One region of the Mesorhizobium sp. M4A.F.Ca.ET.090.04.2.1 genome, then DNA from elsewhere that is predicted to be linked to it. Evidence: riboswitches for the same ligand, from Rfam matches in the RefSeq annotation. Region 1 holds a riboswitch; the other holds the start of a gene.
What was found. Region 1 has a riboswitch for cobalamin ahead of EN781_RS07295 (DUF1636 family protein). Riboswitches for the same ligand answer to the same signal wherever they lie in the genome.
Positions count from the first base shown of each region.

Region 2: linked by a shared signal. The riboswitch ahead of EN781_RS18350 (aromatic ring-hydroxylating dioxygenase subunit alpha) and the one ahead of EN781_RS07295 (DUF1636 family protein) in region 1 are both predicted to bind cobalamin.

Region 1 covers NZ_RZOT01000065.1:179-13,628, reverse strand. The annotation lists gene nuoH (NADH-quinone oxidoreductase subunit NuoH) at 1-159, opposite strand, end outside; gene nuoG (NADH-quinone oxidoreductase subunit NuoG) at 162-2,243, opposite strand; gene EN781_RS07345 (NADH-ubiquinone dehydrogenase) at 2,318-3,013, opposite strand; gene nuoF (NADH-quinone oxidoreductase subunit NuoF) at 3,088-4,392, opposite strand; gene EN781_RS07335 (NADH-quinone oxidoreductase subunit E) at 4,403-5,680, opposite strand; gene EN781_RS07330 (NADH-quinone oxidoreductase subunit D) at 5,681-6,871, opposite strand; gene EN781_RS07325 (four helix bundle protein) at 6,978-7,310, opposite strand; gene EN781_RS07320 (NADH-quinone oxidoreductase subunit C) at 7,345-7,947, opposite strand; gene EN781_RS07315 (NADH-quinone oxidoreductase subunit B) at 7,952-8,533, opposite strand; gene EN781_RS07310 (NADH-quinone oxidoreductase subunit A) at 8,524-8,889, opposite strand; gene EN781_RS07305 (winged helix-turn-helix domain-containing protein) at 9,223-10,419, shown strand; gene EN781_RS07300 (DUF6348 family protein) at 10,474-11,166, shown strand; cobalamin riboswitch at 11,227-11,433, shown strand; gene EN781_RS07295 (DUF1636 family protein) at 11,470-11,898, shown strand; gene cobW (cobalamin biosynthesis protein CobW) at 11,901-12,938, shown strand; partial or broken gene EN781_RS07285 (cobaltochelatase subunit CobN) at 12,956-13,450, shown strand, end outside.
Region 2 covers NZ_RZOT01000251.1:696-7,983, reverse strand. The annotation lists gene ugpC (sn-glycerol-3-phosphate ABC transporter ATP-binding protein UgpC) at 1-975, shown strand, start outside; gene EN781_RS18365 (DUF680 domain-containing protein) at 1,071-1,310, opposite strand; gene EN781_RS18360 (DUF680 domain-containing protein) at 1,392-1,601, opposite strand; gene EN781_RS18355 (DUF680 domain-containing protein) at 1,670-1,876, opposite strand; cobalamin riboswitch at 2,379-2,582, shown strand; gene EN781_RS18350 (aromatic ring-hydroxylating dioxygenase subunit alpha) at 2,700-3,947, shown strand; gene EN781_RS18345 (hybrid-cluster NAD(P)-dependent oxidoreductase) at 4,025-5,125, shown strand; gene EN781_RS18340 (PqqD family protein) at 5,268-5,699, shown strand; gene EN781_RS18335 (serine kinase) at 5,750-6,802, shown strand; gene EN781_RS18330 (glycosyltransferase family A protein) at 6,799-7,288, shown strand, end outside.

The DNA.
Region 1 (13,450 bases):
AACCACGTTCGGTCCGCGGCGCAGTTGCACCGCCGCCCAGATCTTGCGGTCGGCGTAGAGAATGTAGGCGACGAAGACCAAGAGCACGACGATCAGCACGACCGACTTCAGCAGGATGATCAGCGCCGGCAGCACGTAGAAGGAGAAGAAGGTTTCCATGCTTATTCCGCCGCCTGCTTGAAGCCGCTCTTGGCCAGCGCCGAGCATTCGGCCATCACGGCAGAGGCCCGCGCGATCGGGTTGGTCAGGTAGAAGTCCTTCACCGGCGAGGTGAAGGTGCCCTTGTTCAGCCGGCCACCGAGCTTCGCCGCCCTGGCGACGTCATCGGCGCTGCCGGCCAGAACCTGGTCGATGCGGGCAAGATGCGGATATTCGCCATAGAGCTTGGCGCGCAGTTGCGGCAGCGAGTCGAAAGGCAGCTTCTTGCCGAGCACATCAGACAATGCCCTGAGGATCGCCCAGTCCTCGCGTGCATCGCCGGGCGCGAAACCGGCGCGATTGGTATGCTGCACGCGGCCTTCCGTGTTGACGTAGGTGCCGGACTTTTCGGTGTAGGCGGCGGCCGGCAGGATGACGTTGGCACGGTGCGCGCCGGCGTCGCCATGCGTGCCGATATAGACGACGAATGCGCCGCCGGTCTTGGCCATGTCGATCTCGTCGGCGCCGAGCAGGAACAGAAGATCTGTCTCGCCGAGCATGCCCGCGACGCCCTTGCCGCCCTCGCCCGGCACAAAGCCGAGGTCGAGACCGCCGACGCGACCGGCAGCATTATGGAGCACGGCAAAACCGTTCCAGTCGGCACGGGCGGCATTGACCGCCGCGGCGAGCTTGGCCGCCTGGCCGAGCACGGCGGCACCGTCGGCGCGCGCCAGCGCGCCCTGGCCGACGATGATCAGCGGGTGCGTCGCCTTTTTCAGCACCTGGAAGAACTTGCCGTTGCCGTCGGCCAGGTCCTTCAGCGATTCCGGACCGGCGCCGATCTGCTCATAGTCGTAGCGCGTGTCACCGATCTCGCCGATAACGCCGATCGGCAGGTTGCCGATGCGCCAGCGCTTGCGGATGCGGGCATTGAGCACCGAGGCCTCGAAGCGCGGGTTGGCGCCGATGATCAGCACCGCGTCGGCCTGCTCGATGCCCTCGATGGTCGGGTTGAAGATGTAGCTGGCGCGGCCGAGCGACGGATCGAGCGCGGCGCCATCCTGGCGGCAGTCGGTATTCTTCGAGCCGAGCGCCGCCATCAGAAGCTTCAGCGCATAGATCTCCTCGACGGCGGAGAGATCGCCGGCGACGGCGCCGATCCGCTCGGGCGTGGTCTTGCCCACTTCGTCCTTGATCGCTGCGAAGGCTTCGGCCCAGCTTGCCGCGACGAGCTTGCCATCCTTACGCACATAGGGGCGGTCGAGGCGCTGCGTGCGCAGCCCGTCCCAGATGAAGCGGGTCTTGTCCGAGATCCACTCCTCGTTCACCGCCTCGTTGACGCGCGGCAGGATGCGCATCACCTCGCGCCCCCTGGAATCGACGCGGATCGCCGAGCCGACCGCGTCCATGACGTCGATCGATTCCGTCTTGGTCAGTTCCCACGGCCGCGCCTGGAACGCGAAGGGCTTGGAAGTCAGCGCGCCGACCGGGCAGAGATCGATGACATTGCCCTGCAATTCCGAGGTCATTGCCTGTTCGAGATAGGTGGTGATCTCGGCATCCTCGCCGCGGCCGATCAGGCCGAGTTCGGAAATGCCGGCGACCTCGGTGGTGAAGCGGACGCAGCGCGTGCAGTGGATGCAGCGGTTCATCACCGTCTTCACGAGCGGCCCGATATACTTGTCTTCCACCGCGCGCTTGTTCTCGTGATAGCGCGAGGAATCGACGCCGAAGGCCATCGCCTGGTCCTGCAGGTCGCATTCGCCGCCCTGGTCGCAGATCGGGCAATCCAGCGGATGGTTGATCAGCAGGAATTCCATCACGCCTTCGCGGGCCTTCTTGACCATCGGCGTGTTGGTGAAGATTTCCGGTGGCTCGCCGTTCGGGCCCGGACGCAGGTCGCGCACGCCCATGGCGCAGGAGGCCTGCGGCTTGGGCGGGCCGCCCTTCACCTCGATCAGGCACATGCGGCAGTTGCCGGCGATCGACAGCCGCTCATGGAAGCAGAAGCGCGGCACTTCCGCGCCGGCATCCTCGGCTGCCTGCAGCAGCGTGTAGTGGTCGGGTACAGTGATCTCTTTCCCGTCGACCTTGAGCTTTGCCATCTCGCCTCAAACCTCTGCGGACGTCCCGCAATCCTCTTTCCGGGCGCGGCCAAAACCGCGCCCGGCATTGAATTTCAACCTTTGGCCGCCAGCGCCGTTGCCTGGCCAGTCCAGTCGTCGCGGCCGATGCGGCCGGCGAGCGACAGATAGTCCTCGACCCAGGCGATCTCTTCCGCCGTCCAGGCCGCGATCTGGCCATATGTCCAGATGCCGAGGCCATTGAGGACCTTCTCCAGCTTCGGGCCAATGCCTGAGATCGCCTTCAGGTCGGCCGGCGCCGCCGGCCGGTCCATGGCCTTGGGCTGCCTGAAATCCTCCGGCATCAGCCCGGTCGCGGCACTGCTTGCCACAGTGTCAGTGCCGGTGGTGTCCTGCACCTTTTCCACGGAGGCCTGGGCAATGTCGGTCACATCCCTGGCGAAGGTCTGCGCCTCGGCGATCAGCGTCTTTGTCGCCTTGCGCGCCTTGGACGAGGTCTTCTGGGCTTGCTCCAGCTCTTCGCTCCGCGCCTCGAAATCATCGACGATCGGCTGGAACAGCCGCTGCGAGGCCTCGGTGGCGCCCGAAAGCGCGCCCAGCCACACGCCGAGGGCATGATTGGCCAGCCCGATGCTGATCGCCGACATGGCGGCGACACCGGCGACAGGATGCGCCAGGAGATTGACGGCGCTGGCCATCTCCTTCGGCATCATCCTGGTCAGATCCTGGTTCATCTTCTCTAACTGGTCCATGTCGGGCATCAGTGCATAGGGTATCGAATACAGCGCCATCGAGTGCTCCTGGTCGTTTCTTCGTATGCCCCGCCCGTTATTCCTGTTCCGGGCTCTCGCCCGCAATTCCAACCTTATTCCGCCGCCACCATCACCGGCTCCACCCGGTGCGCGTTGCGCGAAAACTCATCGATGCGGCGCTCCACCTCGCCACGGAAATGCCGCATCAGGCCCTGGATCGGCCATGCCGCCGCGTCGCCCAGCGCGCAGATCGTGTGCCCCTCGACCTGCTTGGTGACGTCGAGCAGCATGTCGATCTCGCGCTTCTGCGCCTCGCCGCGCACCAGCCGCTCCATCACCCGCCACATCCAGCCGGTGCCTTCGCGGCACGGCGTGCACTGGCCGCAGCTTTCGTGCTTGTAGAAGTAGGAAAGCCTGGCGATCGCCTTCACGATATCGGTCGACTTGTCCATGACGATGACAGCCGCCGTGCCGAGGCCCGATTTCAAGTCGCGCAACGCGTCGAAATCCATCGGCGTGTCGATGATCTGCTCGGCCGGCACCAGCGGCACCGAAGCGCCGCCCGGAATGACCGCCAGAAGATTGTCCCAGCCACCGCGGATGCCGCCGCAATGCGTGTCGATCAGCTCGCGGAACGGGATCGACATCGCCTCTTCGACGGTGCACGGGTTGTTGACGTGACCGGAGACGCAGAACAGCTTGGTGCCGACATTGTTCGGCCGGCCGAAGGACGAGAACCAGGCAGCGCCGCGGCGCAGGATGGTTGGCGCGACCGCGATCGACTCGACATTGTTGACCGTCGTCGGGCAGCCATAGAGGCCGACATTGGCCGGGAACGGCGGCTTCAGACGCGGCTGGCCCTTCTTGCCTTCGAGGCTTTCGAGCAGAGCCGTCTCCTCGCCGCAGATATAGGCACCGGCGCCATGGTGCATATAGACGTCGAAGTCGTAGCCGGAAGTGTTGTTCTTGCCGATCAGCTTGGCCTCATAGGCCTCGTCGATGGCCCGCTGCAGCGCTTCGCGCTCCCTGATGAACTCGCCGCGCACATAGATGTAGGCGGCGATCGCGCCCATGGCGAAGCCAGCGAGCAGCGCGCCCTCGACCAGCGTGTGCGGATCGTTGCGCAGGATGTCGCGGTCCTTGCAGGTGCCGGGCTCGGATTCGTCGGCGTTGATGACCAGATAGCTCGGCCGGCCGTCGCTCTGCTTGGGCATGAACGACCACTTGAGTCCGGTCGGGAAGCCGGCGCCGCCGCGTCCGCGCAGGCCCGACGCCTTCATCTCGTTGACGATCCAGTCGCGCCCCTTGGCGATGATGCCTGGCGTGTTGTCCCAGGCGCCGCGCGCCATCGCTCCGTTGAGCGACTTGTCGAAGAGGCCGTATATGTTGGTGAAGATGCGGTCTTTGTCCTGAAGCATTGTTCGTCCCTCAGACCGGCTTCTTGCCGAAGACGCGGATATATTCGGCCACCCCGCCCTTGGCGAGCGCCTTGGCCTGCTTGACCCAGTCGTCGCGCTCGATGCGGCCATGGAAGGAGAGATAGGCGTCCACCCAGTCGCGCTCGGCCTTCTTCCACGACGCGACCTGCGCGAAGGTGTAGATGCCCAGCGAATGCAGCGTGCCCTCGATCTTCGGACCGACGCCGGAGATCAGCTTGAGGTCGTCGACCGCAACGGGCCGTTCTATGCCAGCGGGCCTGTTCTTGTCGTCGAGTGAAGGCTTTGCCTGCTTGACGGCTGGCTGCTTGGCTTCCGGCGCCTTGAAGGCGGAAGCCGGCTCGGCCTTGGCCCTCGGACCACTGCGCTGCTTCGAGACACCCTCGACTTCCGGCGAAGCCTTGTTGGCATTGGCGGCCGAATGCCGCGGGGCCGACACGCTCGCCGCCTTTTCCACGGCCAGCGCGACCTTGACCGGCGAAGGCGTGTTCAGCGCCGGGCTGGTCTCGGGCGCATCGGTCTTCGGCTTGCCGGCCTTCGACGGGCCCACGGGGGCAGCCGGCGCCGGCACCTCCGTTGCGATAATGGCGTCGGGAGCGGCCTTGGCCGCCTTCGCCGCCGCCTTGGCTTCCTTCTCGCGTGTCGACTTCAGGATCGCCTTCTCGCTCTTCAGCGTCGTCAGGCCGGTGGCTGGCTCCGAGCCGGTGCGGCCATTCTGCGGGCCAGGCGTCACCGAGGCGCCCTTGCCACCTTCGTAGAGGTCGATGATCTCGGCCAGCCGCTCCGGCGTCAGGTCCTCGAACGTATCCTTGAAGATCATCACCATCGGCGCGTTGACGCAGGCGCCGAGGCATTCGACCTCCTCCCACGACAGCGTGCCCTTGTCGTTGGTGTGGAACTGGTCGTGGTGGATCTTCGAGCGGCAGACATCCATCAGTCCTTCCGAGCCGCGCAGCATGCAGGGCGTGGTGCCGCAGACCTGGATATGCGCGCGCGTTCCGACCGGGTTGAGCTGGTACTGCGTGTAGAAGGTCGCGACCTCGAGCCCGCGGATGCGCGGCATGCCGAGCATGTCGGAGATCGTCTCAATCGCCGCCTTGGTGACCCAGCCTTCCTGCTCCTGCGCCAGCATCAACAGCGGGATGATCGCCGACTGCTCGCGGCCCTTCGGATATTTCTTGATCCACTGCTTGGCCGCGGCCGTATTCGCCCTGTTGAAGGCGAAGGAAGCTGGCTGGACGCTGGCATCTGCGAGACGGCGGACTGACATTTAGCGATCGACCTCACCAAACACGATATCGAGCGAACCCAGCACGGCGGTGACGTCGGCCAGCATGTGGCCGCGGCACAGGAAATCCATGGCCTGCAGATGCGCGAAGCCGGGCGCGCGCAGCTTGCAGCGGTAGGGCTTGTTGGTGCCGTCGGAGACCAGATAGACGCCGAACTCGCCCTTCGGCGCCTCGACGGCGGCATAGACCTCGCCGGCAGGTACGCGGTAGCCCTCGGTGTAGAGCTTGAAGTGGTGGATCAGCGCTTCCATCGAGCGCTTCATCGCCTGGCGCTTCGGCGGCACCACCTTGCCGTCGAGGTTGGACACCGGGCCGCTGCTTTCCTTGCCGAGCAGCAGGTCGACGCACTGGCGCATGATCTTCGCCGACTGGCGCATCTCTTCCATGCGCACGAGATAGCGGTCGTAGCAGTCGCCGTTCTTGCCGATCGGGATGTCGAAATCCATCTCGGAATAGCATTCATAGGGCTGCGACTTGCGCAGGTCCCAGGCAGCGCCCGAGCCGCGCACCATCACGCCGGAGAAGCCCCAGGCCCAGGCATCGGCCAGCGACACCGTGCCGATATCGACATTGCGCTGCTTGAAGATGCGGTTTGGCGTGAGCAGCGCATCGAGGTCGTCGATCGACTTCAGGAACGGATCGATCCACTTGCCGATGTCCTCGACCAGCTTCTGCGGCAGGTCCTGGTGCACGCCGCCGGGGCGGAAATAGGCCGCGTGCATGCGCGAACCCGAGGCGCGCTCGTAAAACACCATCAGCTTTTCGCGTTCGACGAAGCCCCACAGCGGCGGCGTCAGCGCGCCGACGTCCATCGCCTGCGTCGTCACATTGAGGATGTGCGACATGATGCGGCCCATCTCGGAATAGAGCACCCGGATCAGCTGGCCGCGCTTCGGCACCTCGATGCCGAGCAGCCGCTCGGCGGCGAGCGCGAAGGCGTGCTCCTGGTTCATCGGCGCGCAATAGTCGAGCCGGTCGAGATAGGGTACCGCCTGCAGATAGGTCTTGGCCTCGATCAGCTTCTCGGTGCCGCGATGCAGCAGCCCGATATGCGGATCGACGCGGTCGACCACCTCGCCGTCCAGCTCCAGCACCAGGCGCAAAACGCCATGCGCCGCAGGATGTTGCGGTCCGAAATTGATGTTGAAGTTGCGGACGGAGGTTTCAGCCATTCTGGCGCCTCTGGCGAAGAGTCAGTAGTGAGTAGTGAGTAGTGATCATCAATCTCAATGCCTACTTATTCGCCTGTTTTGCCTGCACCGTCCGATAAGTATCGCATCATTTTCCCAATCTCTTCGCATCGCAGCAGCAGCTCAATCTCGTTGGCTTTTCCAGCATGCCGAAACGACATGCCAGCAATACGTGTGTTTCGAGTTCCTTCAACGAACCCTGCGCCATGCGCAGGAATTGAACGAACGACCCTCTGTTTTCGCGACCATATCCCTCGGCGATGTTGGCGGCGATAGATACCGCCGAGCGACGCATCTGAGAGGTCATTCCATAAATCTCGTCTTTCGGGAAACCTTTGGTGACACGGTAACAATCTTCGGCGAGAACCATCGCCGATTGCCACACCATCAGGTCGCGATAAGATTCGATCCGCTTTTCCAATTCCTTCCCTACTGACTACTCACTACTTCCCTACTCACTGCTTGGCTTTTTCATCCCCCGGCAGCACGTAATCCGTGCCTTCCCATGGGGAGAGGAAATCGAAATTGCGGAATTCCTGCTTGAGCTCGACCGGCTCGTAGATGACGCGCTTGGCTTCGTCGTCGTAACGCACCTCGACGAAGCCTGTGAGCGGGAAATCCTTGCGAAGCGGATGGCCTTCGAAACCGTAGTCGGTGAGGATGCGCCGCAGGTCGGGATGGCCCGAAAACAGCACGCCATAGAGGTCGTAGGTCTCGCGCTCGAACCAGTCGGCGCCAGGATAGACGGCGGTGAGCGAGGGAACCAGCGTCTCCTCGTCGGCCTGGACCTTGAGGCGGATGCGCACATTCTGCTTCGGCGACAGCAGGTGATAGACGACATCGAAGCGCTTGGCTCGCGACGGATAGTCAGCGCCGCAGACGTCGATGATCGAGATGAACTGGCAGCGCTGATCATCGCGCAGGAAGGTCGCCACCTCGATCAGGTTGATCGGCTCCACGGAGACGGTGAGTTCGCCATAGGCCAGCACCGCTTCGCCAATCCGGTCGGTCATCTTCTCGCCCAGATAGGTCGAGAGTTCATTCAGCTTCTGGCTCATTGGTTCACCGCTCGATCGTGCCGGTGCGGCGGATCTTCTTCTGCAGCAGAAGAATGCCGTAAAGCAGCGCTTCCGCGCTCGGCGGGCAGCCGGGCACATAGATGTCGACGGGCACGACACGGTCGCAGCCGCGCACCACCGAATAGGAATAGTGGTAGTAGCCGCCGCCATTGGCGCAGGAGCCCATGGAGATGACGTAGCGCGGCTCCGGCATCTGGTCGTAGACCTTGCGCAGCGCCGGCGCCATCTTGTTGGTCAGCGTGCCGGCGACGATCATGATGTCGGACTGGCGCGGGGACGCGCGCGGCGCGACGCCGAACCTCTCCGAGTCATAGCGCGGCATCGAGGTGTGGATCATCTCCACCGCGCAGCAGGCGAGGCCGAAGGTCATGAACATCAGCGAGCCGCTGCGCGCCCAGGTGATCAGCGCCTCAGTGGAGGTGACGAGGAAGCCCTTGTCGGCCAGCTCGTTGTTGATCTCGAGGAAGAACGGGTCATCCTGCCCCACCGGCCGGCCGGTGTTGGGATCGATGATGCCCTTGGGCTTCGGCGCGACGAGGGTGCCTGAACTGTCGTTCAATCCCATTCCAGCGCTCCTTTTTTCCATTCATAGGCAAAGCCGATGGTCAGCACCGCCAGAAACACCATCATCGACCAGAACCCGAGCATGCCGATCTTCGAGAAGGACACCGCCCACGGGAACAGGAAGGCCACTTCCAGATCGAAGATGATGAACAGGATCGACACCAGGTAGAAGCGGATGTCGAACTTCATTCGGGCGTCGTCGAACGAGTTGAAGCCGCATTCATAAGCGGAAAGCTTTTCCGGATCGGGGCTGCGGTAGGCCACCAGGAACGGCGCCACGAGCAGCGCCAAGCCGACGACAAGCGCCACGCCGATAAACAGGACGATGGGCAGATACGAACTCAAAAGTGCGTTCATGCTGCGGCTTTCCGTTGGCGGTCAATCCACGTTGATTACAGCAAGCGATCCTATTGCGGAAGCGTGACAGATTCACCGCTGAACCGTTTTAAGGGCCTATGCTGCAACGCGGCGAGGGTTAGCGCAGCGCTTTCGGCGAAGCAAGTCAAACCTTGTTCAAAACGCGACGCTCGACGCCTTATCGAATGAAACTGGTCCGATCCGCTCCTGTTTGATTTCCTTCATTTTTTACTCCACTTTTCTCTCCTGACATATCTCCCGCCATTTGCCTGCTAGCATGGCCGGAATCAGGAACCGCAAATGCGGGCCAAAGGATCAGGACAAGGCTTCCGGATGAAGGAAAAGATATCTCTCACCATGGCCAGGCGCATCGCGCTCGGCGCGCAGGGTTTCACCGACCCGCAACCGGCCGGCACGCCTGATCGCCGCCACCTCGCCCGCGTTCTCTCCCGGACCGGCCTGCTCCAGATCGATTCCGTAAGCGCGGTGGTCCGCGCCCACTATATGCCGCTCTATTCGCGCCTCGGCCCCTACCCGCTGGCGCTGCTCGACAATGCCGCCGTAACGCGCAAACGCAAGGTGTTTGAATACTGGGCGCACGAGGCCTCCTTCCTGCCGGTCGAGACCTGGCCGCTGCTGCGCTGGCGCATGCTGCGCGCCGAGCGGGGTGAGGAAATGTATCTCGGCCTCGCCAAATGGGGCCGCGAGCGCAAGGCGATGATCGAGGAGATCTACGGGCAAGTCGCCGAACGCGGGCCGATCGCCGCCTCCGACATCGAGGGCCACAAGGGCAATGGCGGCTGGTGGGGCTGGAGCGAGGCCAAGCACGCCTTCGAATGGCTGTTCTGGGCCGGCCGCATCACCACCGCCTACCGGCGCGGCTTCGAACGTTACTACGACCTGCCGGAGCGCGTGTTGCCGCAGGCGGTCCTCGACCTGCCGGTTCCCTCGGTCGAGGAAGCGCATCGCGAGCTGCTGCGCATTTCCGCCCGCGCCCATGGCATCGCCACCTATGGCGACCTGCGCGACTATTTTCGCCTGGCGCCCGGCGACACCAAGGACCGGATCGAGGAACTGGTCGAGGCGGGCGAGCTGCTGCCGGTGCGCGTCGAGGGCTGGGACAGGCCCGCCTATCTCCACAAGGACGCCCGCTTTCCGCGCCGAATAAAGGCCCGCGCCCTGCTCGCTCCCTTCGATCCGGTGGTCTTCGAGCGCACGCGGACGGAAAAGCTATTCGACTTCCGCTACCGCATCGAGATCTACACGCCGGCCGAAAAACGCCAGTACGGCTATTATGTGCTGCCCTTCCTGCTCGGCGACCGGATCGTCGCCCGCGTCGATCTGCGGGCCGATCGCCCGGCCAGCGTGCTGCGCGTCCATGCCGCCTATGCCGAGGCCGACGCTCCGCCCGAAACGGCCGGTGAACTCTTCGAGGAATTGAAGCAGATGCAGGGCTGGCTTGGGCTTGAGCGCATCGAAGTGACGCCGGCCGGCGATTTGGGGCCGGCGCTGGCTGGCGAGATAAGATAGCCAACCCCTGCAGCCTCTGTCATACACGCTCCAACAAACCTCGTAGGTTGTGCAATGGCATCGGACAAAGTGCTCGACATGATCCATGGCGCATTGATTGCGCATGGGATCGATGCAGTGCGTAGAGATCAGGACGTTCTGCTACAGTCGAGGCAACTTCGGTTTGAGGCTGAGGTATTCGAGGCGGAAGCTGGCCGGCTGGTCCTCGAAATCTACATTTTTTCCCCACTGCTTGATGTTCAGCCGGTCATTGAATCCTTTGCTGGCTTCGGTGACACGCGAGAACAAGAATTAAATCAGGCGTTTGAAAAATTTCTTCGTGGCGTTTTCCACGTGGCGATCGAGGGACTGGCTGATCATGTCTGCGACAACATGCAGGCCGAAGTAGAGGTTTGGCAGCAAAGCAGTCCCTGTTGGAAGATCTGGCAAAAAAATGTTCGCTGGAAAATCTATGGTGGACCGGTTATTTCCCAGGCCACCACCGAGCTTAATTCGCTGAACCGGGGTTATCCAACGTTCTACGCCAAGCTGGAAAAGCTGTTCATAGCTTCCGTTTCCCCTGGCAGTCACTTTGTACGCACCTTTTTTGCAGCCTTGAAAGGCGAGCTTATTTGCACCGAGGTCCTTCTGGATAATAAGGTTTGGCAAGAAGGACAGGACCTAGCCCTCAGCCATGACTGGGACCACGGCGATGGTTATCAAGCAGTCCGGCAAGTTATCCTGGCCCTGCCGATTGGCGGCACATGACAGCCTCTGACCGACATAGCCATGTCGTAGCCGCGCGTTGACACATCTGCCCGCAGAAGCCTAAATCCATGGCCAGACGGTCTCCTCCCGGCAAAAGGAGGAGCCAAGAGGGAATGCGGTGCGGGAAAAATGCCCAAATCCGCGGCTGTCCCCGCAACTGTAAGCGAAGAGCCAAGGCCGAAAGCCACTGGGATGTTCCCCGGGAAGGCGGCTAACCAAGGCGATGACCCGCGAGCCAGGAGACCTGCCGTCTGCGAGAAAAGAATCCGATCGCCCGGCGGGTTTCCGGGCAAGGAGCCTGATTTGGAGCGCGACAGCAGTTTTCCGGCTGATAGAGCGGACTTACCGTCCGGCGACGACGATGGTCCGGCCGGCGTGACCGTCATCGTCTGCTCGTCCTGCCGCGACGAGACCGGTTCCGATGCCCATCCGCGCGCCGGCGCGCTGCTCGCCGAGGACACGCGCCGGGCGGCTTCCGGCGAAAAGATCAACATCCGCACCGTCGAATGCCTCGGCAATTGTAAGCGCCGACTGAGCGCGGCACTTCTGCGCGATGGCTGCTGGAGCTACGTCTTCGGCGATCTGGATGCGACCCGTGGCACCGACCTCGTCACCTGCGCCAAGCTCTTCGCCACCTCGACCGACGGCCTCATCCCGTGGCGCGGCCGGCCCGATTCCCTGAAGCGCGGCCTTGTTGCCCGCATCCCTCCCCTCGATCTGCTGAAGGACTGACCATGACCGCTTCCGTCTCACGTGTTCCCTGCACCGTCGTCACCGGCTTCCTCGGCGCCGGCAAGACGACACTGGTCCGCCACCTCCTGGAAAACGCCGGCGGCAAGCGTATTGCGATCATTGTGAACGAGTTTGGCGATATCGGCATTGACGGCGAGATCCTGAAGGGCTGCGGCATTGACACCTGTCCGGAGGAGAACATCGTCGAACTGGCCAATGGCTGCATCTGCTGCACCGTCGCCGACGATTTCGTGCCGGCGCTCGACCAGATCCTGTCGCTGACGCCGAAGGTCGACCACATCCTGATTGAAACCTCCGGCCTCGCTCTGCCCAAGCCGCTGGTCCAGGCCTTCCAGTGGCCGAGCGTGAAGAGCCGCGTGACCGTCGATGGCGTCATCGCCGTGGTCGATGGCCCGGCACTGGCCGAAGGCCGCGTCGCCAACGACATGGACGCCCTGCAGGCGCAGCGCGCGCAAGACGAGACGCTCGACCACGACGATCCGGTCGAGGAAGTGTTCGAAGATCAGGTCGCCTGCGCCGACCTGATCATCCTGTCGAAGAGCGACCTGATGGACGCCGCCGGTTCGGCCCGCGCCAACGCCATCATCAACGAACACTCCGCCCGCGCCGTGAAGATCGTGCCGACGTCGCACGGCAAGGTCGATCCTTCCCTGCTGCTGGGGCTTGGTCTTGCCGTCGAGGACGACATCGAGAATCGCAAATCCCATCATGACGGCGCATTCGACCACGAACATGACGACTTCGACACTTTCATTGTCGACATTCCATCGATCGCCAATCCGGACGAGCTCGCAAAACGCGTCGCCGCCGCCGCCGAAGAGGAAAACGTGCTGCGCGTAAAAGGTTTCGTCGAGGTCGGCGGCAAGCCGATGCGGCTTTTGCTGCAGGCCGTCGGGCCGCGCGTCAACCACTACTACGACCGCGCCTGGACCGCCGAAGACGACCGTCGCTCGCGCCTCGTCGTCATCGGCCTGAAGGGGCTGAACCGCCCGGCGATCGAGCGTATCCTCGCCGGCTGAGGCAAACCCGAACCGCCATGCACATCCTCACCACCACATCCGCCTCGCTCGACGATCTCGCCGAGCCTGTCGATCTCAGGCAGACGCCTGCGGATGTCGTGGCGCTGTCCTTCACCGACAGCGATCTCTCGGGGCTCGCGGCTGCATGGAAGGCCGACGCGGAACGATTGCCCTCAATGCGGCTCGCCGCGTTGCGCGATCTCCGCCATCCGATGTCGGTCGACCTCTGGATCGACAGCGTCGCCCGCCATGCCAAGGTCATCCTGGTCCGCATCCTCGGCGGCTATGACTGGTGGCGCTACGGCTGCGACCAGCTCGCCGCGGTCGCGCGCGAACGCGGCATCAAGCTGGCGCTGCTGCCCGGCGAAAGCCACGACGAGGACCTCCGGCTGATCGAGGGCTCGACCCTGCCACGCGCCGAACTGGACGCCCTGCTCGGCTATTTCCGCGAAGGCGGCCCGGCCAATATGACAGCGCTGGTGAAGAGGCTGGCGCGGCTGGCTGGGTCAGAC
Region 2 (7,288 bases), on a different contig from region 1:
AGGTCCATCGCCGGGCTGGAGGAGATCACCTCGGGCGAGCTCAAGATCGCTGGCGAGGTCGTCAACGACGTGCCGCCGTCGAAACGCGGCATCGCCATGGTGTTCCAGTCCTACGCGCTCTATCCGCACATGACCGTCTACGACAACATGGCCTTCTCGATGAAGATCGGCAAGGAAAGCAAGGCCGAGATCGACAAGCGGGTGCGGCAGGCGGCCGAGATCCTGCAGTTGACCAAATATCTCGACCGGCTGCCCAAGGCGATGTCGGGTGGCCAGCGCCAGCGCGTTGCCATTGGCCGCGCCATCGTGCGCAATCCGAAAGTGTTCCTGTTCGACGAGCCGCTGTCCAATCTCGACGCGGCACTTCGCGTCGCCACCCGCATCGAGATCGCCAAGCTGAAGGAATCAATGCCGAACACCACGATGATCTACGTTACCCACGATCAGGTCGAGGCGATGACGCTGGCCGATCGGATCGTGGTGCTGAAGGAAGGCCGCATCGAGCAGGTCGGCACGCCGATGGAGCTCTATAAGCGGCCCGGCAATCTGTTCGTCGCCCAATTCATCGGCTCGCCGGCCATGAACATTCTGCCGGCGAAGATCGAAAAGGCCGGCGATCCGAGCATCATCAGCCATGTCGGCGGCCGCAAGGCGACGGTTCCGATCGCGACCCCTGCCTCGGCGAATGGCGCGGCGGTAAGTTTCGGCGTGCGGCCGGAAGACCTGGCGATCGCTACCGGCACGGAGTATCTGTTCGAGGGAACGGTGGACTATGTCGAGCAGCTTGGCGAGGTCCAGCTCGTCTATGTCGACATCGGCCGCGCCGACCTGCCGCTGGTGACGAAACTGCCGGGCAATGTCGAGGTCAAGCGAGGTGCTGTGCTGCGGCTCAACGCCGATGCCGGCGATCTGCACATCTTCGATGCGGACGGCCACTCCTTCACGCTGCACATGGCGGCAGCGAAGGCGGCCTGAACTTCACGTTGGACAAAACAAGAGCGGCGGGCACTGCCCGCCGCTCTGGTACTCAGCCAGCCGGTAGAACCGGAATGGGCGGCTCTGTCCGGCTGTTAGCGGCCGAACAGGTTGCGATCGCTGCCCTGAGGGGCGGACTTCTCAACGTCGCCCGACGAGTTTAGCAGCTTGTAGACCGGCGAGCTGGTGTCGCGCGTCGAAGACGTCTGGGTGGTGTCGACGCCGGCGGCGGCCGGCCGCTGATTAATGTCAGTCCCGCCAACATTGTCATTGCGGGCATAGGCGCTGCCGGCGGCGATCAAAAGAGCGGCGGCGGTAAGAGCAATCTTCTTCATTTCTGGTACTCCTGAATCTGCATCGGAGCGGCGAGACTGTCCGCCGCGTCCATCTTCCGTTGGAGCGTGGTCCGGATCGGCCTAGTTGTTGCCGAAGAGGTTGCGGTCGCTGCCCTGGTCGGCGGGCTTCTCGGCGGCCGGCTGCGACTGCTTGATCGAAGCCGTGTACGAGCTGTCGACCGCGGTGGCCGGCTGGTTGGCACCGTCGGAACCGAAGTGGTCGCTGCCGGCTGCGAAAGCGCCGCCCGAGATGGCCAGGAGGGCTGCGGTGGCAAGGATGATTTTCTTCATCTTAGTGTTCCTGAATTTCTGAGGATCCCGAGCGGCGGGCATCGCCCACCGCGGTCAGGGATCGTGTGTTAGTTGTTGCCGAACAGGTTGCGGTCCGAGCCCTGTGCCGGCGTCTGAGCGGCCGGTTCCGACTTCTTGACCGAAGCCGTGTACGAGCTGTCGACGGCAGCGGCGGGCTGATTGGCACCGTTCGAACCGTAGTGGTCGCTGCCACCAGCAAAGGCGCTGCCGGAAATGGCCAGAAGGGCGGCGGCAGTAAGAACAATCTTTTTCATTTTTAGTACTCCAGTATATTTTTCCGTCCGTCTAGCGGCGTGTCTTGGGAGGAAAGCGCGTCGTTCGGACAGCCCCGATGTGGGAGAGCCCCTTCCCGGTTTCCAATCACGAAGTTGTTTCGCCTGGACCATGACTCTGCACCTTGAAATTGTGCCACGGCCTCCCACACGTATTGTATTGTAAAGCAATATCAATATGTTATCCGAATGGCCCATCGACCCAGTTGACGATTTGGAAGATCTGCGTTCACACGGTCCTGCACGCATTGTCAACAGAAACGAACCGTTCGGTTCGATTTTAGAATCTCCTAATGGTCACTTTTCTATACTGTTAACCAATTCAGACCCGGTCAGCGGTCGATATGAAGGCGTTTCCAGCGCGCGATTCGGATCGCCCCCGAGGACGGCAATTCGGCGCCAGCGTGCCGCGAACCCGAAACGCGTGTCGCGCCCGCACGGATGCGATGTCGTTTTCGTACCGACGGTCCGCCGGCCTTAGTGATTAGATCAGGCCATCTCAGGTGCCGACCCGTGACGACGGGACGGAGAATTGGGAAGCCGGTCAAATTCCGGCGCTGCCCCCGCAACGGTGGTGGAGTTCAAGTCGCGACGGGAGACCACTGGGCCATCTGGCCTGGGAAGGTGTCGCGCCCGCCCGCAAGGGCACTCCAGAGCCCGGAAACCAGCCCGAGATTTCTAGGCTCGACTGATCGCGGTGGGCGGTCAAGAGGCGGATGGCGCGCGCCTGGCCCTGCCGGTGGCCGCCGTTCCTCTCCATCACCACCAGTTCAGTCCTTGATGCGACCGACGCGAGGGACAGGACATGGATGCGCGCAACGACATGCTGAGGCACCTGCATAACCGCAGGCAGGGCTTTTCGCTCGAACAGCCTTTCTACACCGACCCGGATTACTTCAAGCTCGACATGGAACTAATCTGGTATCGCGACTGGCTGTTCATCGGGCACGATTGCGAACTGCCGAAGCCGGGCAGCTACATCACCGCGCAGATCGGCGATTATCCGGTGGTCCTGGTCCGCGACCAGCAAGGCAGGATCAACGCCTTCCATAATTCCTGCCGCCATCGCGGCAGCCGCGTCTGCAACGCCGAGAAGGGCACCGCGGCGAAGCTCGTCTGCCCTTATCATCAATGGACCTACGAACTCGACGGCAGGCTGCTGTTCGCCCGCCAGATGGCGGATGGCTTCGACAAGAGCCAGTTCGGCCTGAAGCCGGTCGCCTGCGAGAGCGTCGGCGGCTACATCTTCATCTGCCTGGCGAAGGAGCCCGCCGATTTTGCGCCGATGCGCGCCATGATCGAACCCTATCTCCTGCCGCATCGATTGACTGAGGCGAAGGTCGCTTTCGAATCGACCATCGTCGAGAAGGGCAACTGGAAGCTGGTCTGGGAAAACAACCGCGAGTGCTACCACTGCGCCGGCAATCATCCCGAACTCTGCAAGACCTTTCCCGAGGCGCCGACGGTGACCGGCGTGCATGGTGCCGAAAGCGATCCCGAGATGCAGGCGCATTGGGCGAAATGCGAGGCGGCGGGCCTGCCGAGCAAGTTCCGCATAGACCCCGCCGGTCAGTATCGCGCCACCCGCGCCCCGCTCTTGCGCGATGCCGTCAGCTACACGATGAGCGGCAAGCGCGCGGTGAGGAAGAACCTATCCACGAGCGTCTCGGCGGACCGCATCGGCACGCTGATGCATTACCACTATCCGACGACCTGGAACCATATCCTGATCGACCATGCCGTCACCTTCCGGGTGCTGCCGATCAGCGCCACCGAAACCGCGGTGACGACGAAATGGCTGGTCCACAAGGATGCGGTGGAAGGCGTCGACTACGATCTTGCCGAACTCACCCATGTCTGGACCGAGACCAACGACCAGGATCGCCGCATCGTCGAGGAAAATGCTTTCGGCATCCTGTCGCCGGCCTATGAACCCGGCCCCTATTCGGAGCAGCATGAGGGCGGCGTCATCCAGTTCGTCGAATGGTACGCCTCCTTCATGGGCCCGCGCCTTGCCGAAGGCGGCCAGCCGACGCTGCGCAGTGTTGCCTAGCACATGGCGCCCAAAAGTGTTGAGCGGTTTTGGCATCACGACATGTGCAGAATGAAAAGGACCAAGGGATGAACGCGATGACCGATCTCGGCCTCTATCGCCATCTCGACGAGATGGCGCCCTGGAACGACCGGCTGCAGGTGCTGGAGGTGATCGGCGTCAGCGACGAGGCGCCGGACGTCAAGACCTTCACCTTCCGCTCCGACAACCAGACCTGGTTCCGCTACAAGCCCGGCCAGTTCGTGACGCTGGAACTGCCGGTCGCCGACGGACCGCTGATGCGCACCTACACGATGTCCTCGTCGCCGTCGCGGCCGTTCTCGATCGCGGTGACGGTGAAGGCGCAGGCCGGCAGCATCGGCACGCGCTGGATGTTCGACAATCTCAAGCCCGGCGCCCATGTGAAGGCCTATGGCCCGGCCGGCGATTTCTCGCTGCACAGCCATCCGGCGGCCAAGTACCTGTTCATCTCTGCCGGCTCCGGCGTCACGCCGATGATGTCGATGCTGCGCTGGCTGAACGACTGCGCGCCCTGGACCGATGTCGGTTTCGTCAACTGCGCGCGCAGGGCGGAAGAGATCATCTTCCGCAAGGAGCTTGAATTGCTGGGCAGTCGCATGCCCGGCCTGTCGCTCGGCTTCATGATCGAGGAACGCTCCATCCGCGAGGGCTGGTTCGGTCACATGGGGCGGATCGACGCCATAAGGCTTCCGCTTCTGGCACCTGACTACCGCGAGCGGGAAATCTTCTGCTGCGGCCCCGACCCGTTCATGCGCGCCGTCCGGCAGATGCTGGAGGCCGCCGGCTTCGACATGGCCAAATACCACCAGGAAAGCTTTGCCGCGCCGGTGGTGGAGGAAGTGCCGGCGCCGTTCGCGCTGCCGACCGACGGCGGCATCGAGATGCCCGTCGAGGCCGCGACGCCGGTTCGCTTTTCACTTTCCGATGTCGATGCCGAATGCATCGCCGGGCAAACCGTGCTGCAGACGGCGCGCGCCTCTGGCGTCAGGATCCCGGCCGCCTGCGAATTCGGCCTGTGCGGCACCTGCAAGGTGAAGAAGGTGTCCGGCGAGGTCGAGATGAGTCACAATGGCGGCATCCTCGATCACGAGATCGCCGACGGCTTCATTCTCGCCTGCTGCTCGAGGCCGATGACGGCGCTGGAAATCGAGGCCTGATCCACCCTATAGAACCCCAAAAGTGGCAGGCGTCTCGCTGTGTTCATCGTCTTGCCAAGCTGGAACCGAGTGTTTACAGGCGTTCCTCGGGGGGAGCACCGCGGTACCGCGGTTGCTTGAGCTATGAAGTGGGGCAAGAACAATGCGGGCAGCGGATGTCTACGCTGTTGCGAGCAAGGATATCGTTTTTGAATCCTTCGACGGCGAAGCCGTCGTGCTTGATCTCGCGAGCGGAAGGTATTTCGGTTTCTCCGATACGGGCAGCCGTATCTGGCAAGCGCTGTCGTTGGGCGTGCCGGCCCCGGTGCTGGTCGGACTGGCCGCGGGAACGGCGACGATAGGATTGGTCGAACTCGAAAGCTTCATCGCGCAGCTCATCGATTTCGGCCTGCTGGCGCCAGCCCCGGATGCGTCGGCGCAGCCGCTGCCGAGCGGGCTGCCGGCCGAGCTTGCCGCGTCCCGCGAACCCCTGAAGGTTGACGTCCACGACGATCTTGCCGATCTCATCATGGTCGATCCGATCCATGAGGTCGAGGAACCCTTGGGCTGGCCCGCGGTCAAGCACGCGTCGTGAGACATCCGGGAGCGGCCGATCGCATTGGCGACGGTGCGCGGGAACAGGCCATGTCGCAGGTCACCCTCGGAAGCTTGCCGGACTATGCGCGCCAGGTTTTGGCCATGGCCGAGAGTGCGGCCGCCAGCTATTCCGTCACGCGGGATGTCCGTTTGCCCCGGTTGGACATGGCTGTCCATCTCACGCCCGGCCCCTTCGCGGATGCCATCGACCGCGGCCTTGTTCCGGCCGGCGGTGATCGGCAAGCGTCGGGCGTATGCCGCATCCTCATCGCCCATCCAGGCATCGGTAACATCGCCGCTCCGGCGAAATGGGGCGAGGCGCAGTTCGCCCCGCACGCCTTTGCCTCCCGGCTTGCCGACGCCGGGCTGCGCGGCTGCTACTTCCACGACCTCGACTTTTGGCAGGTATACGATCCCAAGCGCCGTGTCGGCGCGCAATTGATGCGCTCCGCCGACGGCTTTCCGCCCTGGGAGCCGGGCGCGCCGCTGCGCGCCTTTCTGCATTGGGACTATGCGGCGCGCGGCATGCGGCTTGCGCATGCCGGCACGCTGGGCATCGGCGGCAAGGGCATCCTGCTTGCCGGCGCCGGTGGAGCAGGAAAATCGGGAACCGTCGTCGCCGGCCTGCTCAACGGCCTGGACAGCGTCGGCGACGACTATGTGCTTATCGACAGGACGGATGAGGGGGTAAGGGCGTATCCGCTGTTTTCCACCCTCAAGCAGGATCCCGAGGGTTTCGAACGGCTTGGCCTCAGGCAGCGGCTGAAATCCTATGGTCCGCTGAACTGGCAGGGCAAGCATCCGTTCCGCATCGATGACGTCGCGCCCCGGCCGCTGCCGGCAAGTCTGGACATCGCAGCGCTGGTGGTGCCACATATCGGCGGTGGTGGGACAAGCTCGGTCATGCCCTTGTCGCGCAAGGACGCCATGATTGCGTTGGCGCCGTCCGGCATCGCTCAGATGCCTGGCGAGCGCGAAGGCGGCTTTCGCTTTTTCAGCGATCTTACCCGCCTTTTGCCATGCTACCGTCTGGCGCTGGGGACGCGCCCGGAGGAAATCGCTGCCACGGTTTCCGGGTTTCTCGCGCGAGGCTCCGCATGAAGCTGAGCGTGAATATGCCAGTCCATAACCGCGAGAAGTATGTCGGCGCTGCGCTGCGCTCGCTGCTCAGGCAGCGCGACGGTGCCGATCTCGACATCATCGTCATCGACGACGGCTCGATCGACGGCTCGGTTGAGGTGGTGCGCTCGATGATGAGCGAAGCATCCTGCATCCGCCTTTTCCAGCAGCCCAATATGGGCGTCACCAAGGCGCGCAACGCCGGCCTCCGGCAGCTCCTGCCACAGACCGGCTTTGTCTCCTTCCTCGATTCGGACGACATCTCGCCGGCCGGCCGCTTCAAGGACGATTTGGCGCTTTTCGAAACCGATCCCGGTCTCGATCTGACCTATTCGCTGATGACCCTGGCCGACAATCTGGACGACGAGACGCTGGAGCCGGCGGCCGACAGCCACTGCGTGACCGTGCGCGGAATCCATCTGTCGGCCGGGATATTCACGCGCCGGCTTGTCGATCGGATCGGTGACT